Regions from separate parts of the Pseudomonas orientalis genome, predicted to be linked through region 2. Evidence: predicted binding sites of a transcription regulator. Region 2 holds the regulator's gene; the other holds the start of a gene.
What was found. Region 2 encodes sigma-54, which starts transcription at its own class of promoters, with help from an activator protein. Its sites were predicted from a motif close to ANTGGCATNNANNTTGCTNT; they were not measured.
Positions count from the first base shown of each region.

Region 1: glnA (type I glutamate--ammonia ligase) is a predicted target of sigma-54. The motif match lies at 1,355-1,374, and genes of this name have one in related genera.

Region 1 covers NZ_CP094351.1:403,869-407,283, reverse strand. The annotation lists gene thiI (tRNA uracil 4-sulfurtransferase ThiI) at 1-1,140, opposite strand, end outside; gene glnA (type I glutamate--ammonia ligase) at 1,474-2,880, shown strand; gene MRY17_RS01665 (DUF6124 family protein) at 2,953-3,189, opposite strand.
Region 2 covers NZ_CP094351.1:982,717-986,131, forward strand. The annotation lists gene ptsN (PTS IIA-like nitrogen regulatory protein PtsN) at 1-139, opposite strand, end outside; gene hpf (ribosome hibernation-promoting factor, HPF/YfiA family) at 149-454, opposite strand; gene MRY17_RS04255 (RNA polymerase factor sigma-54) at 531-2,024, opposite strand; gene lptB (LPS export ABC transporter ATP-binding protein) at 2,209-2,934, opposite strand; gene lptA (lipopolysaccharide transport periplasmic protein LptA) at 2,934-3,415, opposite strand, start outside.

The DNA.
Region 1 (3,415 bases), 580 kb from region 2:
GTTCTCAAGCGCACGCTCAAGAATCGCCATGTCGAACTGTTGTTCTTCGTACTCCACGCGGTTGCGCTTGGCGTGGGTCTTGGGGTTCACCGAGATGACCCCGCAATACTCAGGCATATGCTTGGCAAAGTCGGCGGTGCCGATTTCTTCTGCCAGGTCGATGATGTCCTGTTTATGGCTGGCGATCAGAGGGCGCAGCACCAGTTTCTCGGTCACGCAGTCGATCAGCGACAGGTTCGGCAGCGTCTGGCTGGACACCTGGGAGATCGCTTCACCGGTTACCAGCGCATCGATCTGCAATTGATCGGCGATCCGGGATGCGGCGCGCAACATCATACGCTTCAAAACCACGCCCATATGACTGTTATCGACTTTGCCGAGAATTTCGCCCAATACTTCTTCGAACGGCACGCTTACAAATAGCACGCGTTGGGAGCTGCCGTACTTCTTCCAGATAAAGTGCGCCACTTCCATCACGCCCAATTCGTGTGCACGCCCGCCCAGGTTGAAGAAGCAGAAGTGGCTCATCAGGCCGCGCCGCATGATCTGGTAGGCCGCGACCGTGGAATCGAAACCGCCGGACATCAACACCAGGGTCTGTTCCAAAGCGCCCAGCGGGTAGCCGCCGATGCTGTCGTGCTGGCTGTGGATCACAAACAACCGTTGGTCGCGAATTTCCATGCGCACTTCAATTTGCGGTGCTTTGAGGGAAATTCCGGCGGCGCCGCACTCGCGACGCAGCTTGCTGCCGACGTATTTCTCCACATCCATGGAGCTGAACGGGTGCTTGCCGGCGCGCTTGCAACGCACCGAAAAAATCTTGCCTTCCAGACTGTCGCCGAAGTGCAATTTGCATTTTTCGGTGATGTAGTCGAAATCGCCCAGCGCGTACTCATCTACCTGCAGGAAATGCGCGATGCCCGGCATGCAGCTCAGGCGCTCGGTCATGTCCTTCAAGGCTTTGGCGTCGGTCAGGCGGGTTTCCAGCTCGAGATTGTCCCACACGCCATTCACCACCACAGCCGGGTCCAGATCGCGGAGCACGGCACGGATGTTCTTGGCCAACTGACGGATGAAACGCATCCGTACCGGTCGGCTCTTGATGGTGATTTCGGGGAAGACTTTAACGATTAATTTCATGGAAACAGCGCGCGCCGGGCCTGCTGAAAAAGGGGGGCGCGGATTATAGCGGAAATCGCTCAAGGTTTAACCAGTTAATATGCATCGCATGTCCAGCGCACCAAAACGGGTCATCTACGCCAAATAACGCTACATTGCGGTGCGCTATTTATCGCCCGTTGGCCGTTTGCACCGTTATAGGGGCCACTTTGAAGCAAAAAGGCCATGTTGGCGCACTGGCATGCAATTTGCTCTCTTGTGAGGCAGGTTGCCTTGGCGGAGTATCCGCGCCGGCATCACCCAAATTCTAAGGGCTAACTCCACTACCAAGCCCGAAGCCACCCGGAGGACACCATGTCGAAGTCGGTTCAACTCATCAAAGATCATGACGTTAAATGGATTGATCTGCGCTTCACGGACACCAAAGGTACTCAGCACCACGTGACCATGCCGGCTCGCGATGCGCTGGAAGATGACTTCTTCGAAGTCGGCAAAATGTTCGACGGTTCCTCCATCGCCGGCTGGAAAGGCATTGAAGCCTCCGACATGATCCTGCTGCCAGACGACAGCACCGCCGTACTCGACCCGTTCACCGAAGAGCCGACCCTGATCCTGGTGTGCGACATCATCGAGCCTTCGACCATGCAAGGCTATGACCGCGACCCACGCGCCATCGCCCACCGTGCCGAGGAATACCTGAAGTCCACCGGTATCGGCGACACCGCATTCTTCGGCCCGGAGCCAGAATTCTTCATCTTCGACTCGGTGAAGTTCAAATCCGACATCTCGGGCTCCATGTTCAAGATTTTCTCCGAGCAAGGCTCGTGGATGTCCGACCAGGACGTGGAAGGCGGCAACAAAGGCCACCGTCCAGGCGTGAAAGGCGGCTACTTCCCGGTTCCACCGTTCGACTTCGACCACGAAATCCGTACCTCCATGTGCAACGCACTGGAAGAAATGGGCCAGACCGTTGAAGTTCACCACCATGAGGTGGCGACTGCCGGCCAGAACGAAATCGGCGTGAAATTCAACACCCTGGTGAAGAAAGCCGACGAAGTTCAGACCCTGAAATACTGTGTGCACAACGTTGCCGACGCCTATGGCCGCACCGCCACTTTCATGCCTAAGCCGCTGTACGGCGATAACGGCTCGGGCATGCACGTTCACGTATCGATTTCCAAAGACGGCAAGAACACCTTCGCCGGCGAAGGTTATGCCGGCCTGTCCGACACCGCTCTGTACTTCATCGGCGGCATCATCAAGCACGGCAAGGCCCTGAACGGCTTCACCAACCCATCGACCAACTCCTACAAGCGTCTGGTCCCTGGTTTTGAAGCGCCGGTGATGCTGGCCTACTCGGCACGCAACCGCTCCGCCTCGATCCGCATTCCTTACGTCAACAGCCCTAAGGGCCGTCGTATCGAAGCGCGTTTCCCGGATCCGGCCGCCAACCCTTACCTGGCCTTCGCCGCCCTGATGATGGCCGGCCTGGACGGTATCCAGAACAAGATCCACCCTGGCGACGCCGCCGACAAAAACTTGTACGACCTGCCGCCTGAAGAGGCCAAAGAGATCCCACAAGTGTGCGGCAGCCTGAAAGAAGCCCTGGAAGAGCTGGACAAGGGCCGTGCGTTCCTGACCAAAGGCGGCGTGTTCAGCGACGACTTCATCGACGCTTACATCGCCCTGAAAAGCGAAGAAGAAATCAAGGTGCGCACCTTCGTACACCCACTGGAATACGAGCTGTACTACAGCTGCTGATCCGGTAGCGCTGCTTGACGTAGCGTGATGAAAAGGACCTCCTTCGGGAGGTCTTTTTTTGCCTGTGGATTGTCAGATGGCCGCTTGGCGGTCAAGCATACGGCTGACCATCAGCGTCCCCATGGCGCTCAGTTGGTGAATGGCCAGTGCGATATCGCGGTGCTTGCCATCCAGGTCTTCGCAAAGGTCCAGCAACAAGGTACTGACCGAGGAGAAGGTTTCGAAGCTGTTGACCAGCAGGGATTCGTCGTCGCTGTCGGGATCGATGGCGATAACGGATGGGGGTGGATTTGGGGTTGGCTTGAACATGTCTTAACTTCCTCGAATGAGGCCGCCATCGACTCGCTACTAAACGATTGGGTGGCAGTTGGGCGCAGGTTAGTAGACCGGGGAAGTTAAGCAAAAACCGGCGCATCCGAAGATGCCCTGCACACAGCCGCCATAAAGAACGGTGCGGTACACGCTTAACTTGACCCTCAGGCTACTAAACCTGATCGCTGATGAGCAGCGACCGAGCAACCTTAGAGACGACAAG
Region 2 (3,415 bases):
CGAAGACATCTTGCATCTCCAGCTCAGGCACTTGGCTGCTGATCAGGTTGGCAATTTGTTCGAGGGCTTTCTTCTTGCTGCCGCCCGGCACGTTCACGAGGGAACGGCCGGGGGTCAGGATGGTTTCAAGTTGGATCATGGGGGAGGGTTAACGACCTGTACCTTGCATCAGGTGCAGATTCTTTTCCTTATGCTTTTTGAGTTGGCGGTCAAGCTTGTCGGTGAGCAAGTCGATCGATGCATACATGTCTTCATGTTCGGCATTAGCAACCACTTCGCCACCGGGTATCTGCAGGGTCGCTTCGATTTTCTGCTGAAGCTTATCGACCTTCATGATGACCTGCACGTTGGTGATCTTGTCGAAATGTCCTTCAAGCTTCTTCAGCTTCTGCTCGACGTATTCGCGCATTGGAGGGGTGACTTCTACGTGGTGTCCACTGATGTTGACTTGCATACAGCTTCTCCTTCGTTGCCAGTGCATAAAGCGGCAGGCGAAAGGCGCCTGCCACTGGAACGCTGTGCCCCGCCCGTCACATCAAACGCTTACGCTCGCTGGAAGGCGCGATCCCAAGGGACTCGCGGTACTTGGCGACGGTTCGACGGGCGACCTGAATGCCTTGTGCCTCCAGTAAACCAGCGATCTTGCTGTCACTCAACGGCTTTTTCTGATTTTCCGCGGCAACCAGTTTTTTGATGATCGCGCGGATCGCCGTGGACGAGCATTCGCCGCCTTCGGAGGTGCTTACGTGGCTGGAGAAAAAGTATTTCAGCTCATAAATACCCCGTGGGGTATGCATGAATTTTTGCGTGGTTACCCGTGAAATCGTCGACTCGTGCATGCCCACCGCCTCGGCGATGTCATGCAGCACCAGCGGTTTCATGGCTTCGTCACCATATTCCAGGAAGCCGCGCTGGTGCTCGACAATCTGGGTGGCGACTTTCATCAGGGTTTCGTTGCGGCTTTGCAGGCTCTTGATGAACCAGCGCGCTTCCTGCAACTGGTTGCGCATGAACGTGTTGTCGGCGCTGGTATCGGCGCGGCGCACGAAACCGGCGTATTGCGGGTTGACCCGCAGGCGCGGTACCGATTCCTGGTTCAGCTCTACCAGCCAGCGCTCGTTGTCCTTGCGCACGATCACATCAGGCACGACATACTCGGCTTCGCTGGATTCGATCTGCGAGCCTGGACGAGGGTTGAGGCTCTGAACCAGCTCGATGACCTGGCGCAGCTCGTCTTCCTTGAGCTTCATGCGACGCATCAACTGGCTGTAGTCGCGGCTGCCCAGCAGGTCGATGTAGTCGCTGACCAGGCGCTTGGCTTCAGCCAGCCAAGGTGTCTTGGCCGGCAATTGGCGCAGTTGCAGCAACAGGCACTCGCTGAGCGTGCGGGCACCAATCCCGGCGGGCTCGAATTGCTGGATGCGGTGCAGGACGGCTTCGATCTCGTCCAGCTCGATATCCAGCTCCGGGTCGAACGCCTCAAGAATTTCTTCGAGCGTCTCATCCAGGTAACCCTGGTTATTGATGCAATCGATCAGGGTGACCGCGATCAGGCGATCGGTGTCGGACATCGGCGCCAGGTTCAGTTGCCACAGCAGGTGGCTCTGCAGGCTCTCGCCGACCGATGTGCGGGTGGTGAAGTCCCATTCGTCATCATCGTTGCTGGGCAGGCTGCTGGCGCTGGTCTGGTAGACGTCTTCCCAGGCGGTATCCACGGGAAGCTCGTTGGGAATGCGTTCGTTCCATTCGCCGTCCTCGAGGTTATCCACCGTCGGCGCGGTTTCCTGATAGGACGGTTCCTGTACGTCGGGATTGGGCTTTTGCTCGATGTTGTCGGCCAAAGGGTCTGTGTTGTCGAAGTCGTCGCCTTCTTCCTGGCGTTCGAGCATCGGATTGGACTCCAGGGCCTCCTGGATTTCCTGTTGCAGGTCCAGGGTCGACAATTGGAGCAGGCGGATGGCCTGTTGCAGCTGCGGTGTCATCGTCAGCTGCTGGCCCATTCTCAGGACTAGCGATGGTTTCATGGCAGGGGCTTAACACCTTATTCGCCGGCGCAATGCGCCATCCACGACAGGGCGCGTGAGCGCCAAACATAAGCAAATTATATGCCTGATATCGGGGCCTTTGCCTAGAGCGCGGTAACAATAAAAAAACCGAGGTTCTTATTGACTCGCTCGCACTCTCGCGAATGGCCCGATAGCACCGTGTTTACAGGCGGAACTCGTGACCCAGGTAAACTTCTTTCACCAGTTCGTTGGCCAGGATCGTCGCGGAATCTCCTTCGGCGATCAATTGCCCATCGTTGACGATGTAAGCGGTTTCGCAGATATCCAGGGTTTCACGCACGTTGTGGTCGGTGATCAGCACACCGATGCCCTTGGCCTTGAGGTGATGAATGATCTGCTTGATATCGCCTACCGAGATCGGGTCAACACCGGCAAAGGGTTCGTCCAGCAGGATGAACTTGGGGGCGGTCGCCAGGGCGCGGGCGATCTCCACACGGCGACGCTCACCACCGGACAGGCTCATGCCCAGGTTGTCGCGAATATGGTTGATGTGGAATTCCTGCAGCAGGCTTTCCAGCTCCTTGCGGCGACCGTCGCGATCAAGCTCCTTGCGGGTCTCGAGGATCGCCATGATGTTGTCGGCTACCGACAGTTTGCGAAAGATCGACGCCTCCTGGGGAAGATAGCCGATACCTGCGCGCGCACGGCCGTGCATGGGCTGGTGGCTGACGTCAAGGTCGTCGATCAATACGCGGCCCTGGTCCGCCTGGACCAGCCCGACGATCATATAGAAGCAGGTAGTCTTGCCGGCGCCATTGGGGCCGAGCAAGCCGACGATCTGGCCGCTGTCGATCGACAGGCTCACATCGCGTACCACCTGGCGGCTTTTATAGGCCTTGGCCAGATGCTGGGCTTTCAACGTTGCCATTACTCGGCCTTCTTCTTCGGCTGGATGACCATGTCGATACGTGGGCGAGGCGCGGTGACCTTGTTGCCATTGGCGCGACCCGCCTGGGCGACCTGGGTCTTGGTGTTGTAGACGATCTTCTCGCCTTCGGTCGAGTTGCCGTCGGCACTGAGCACCTTGGCCTGGTCAATCAGTACGATGCGATTTTGCTGGGCATGGTATTGAATGGTCTTGCCATAGCCTTTCATCGGGCCCGGATCTTCTGCCTTTTGCTTCTGTTCGAAGTAAGCCAGGTTGCCCACCGAGGTCACGACATCGATATCGCCGGCCTGGGTACGCGTCAGGGTCACCGTGTTGCCGGTGATCTTCATCGAGCCCTGGGTGATGATCACGCCACCGGTATAGGTCGCGACGCCTTGTTTGTCATCCAGCTGCGCATCGTCAGCCGAGATGTGGATCGGTTGCTGGCTATCGTTCGGCAGAGCCCAGGCGCTCACGCTTC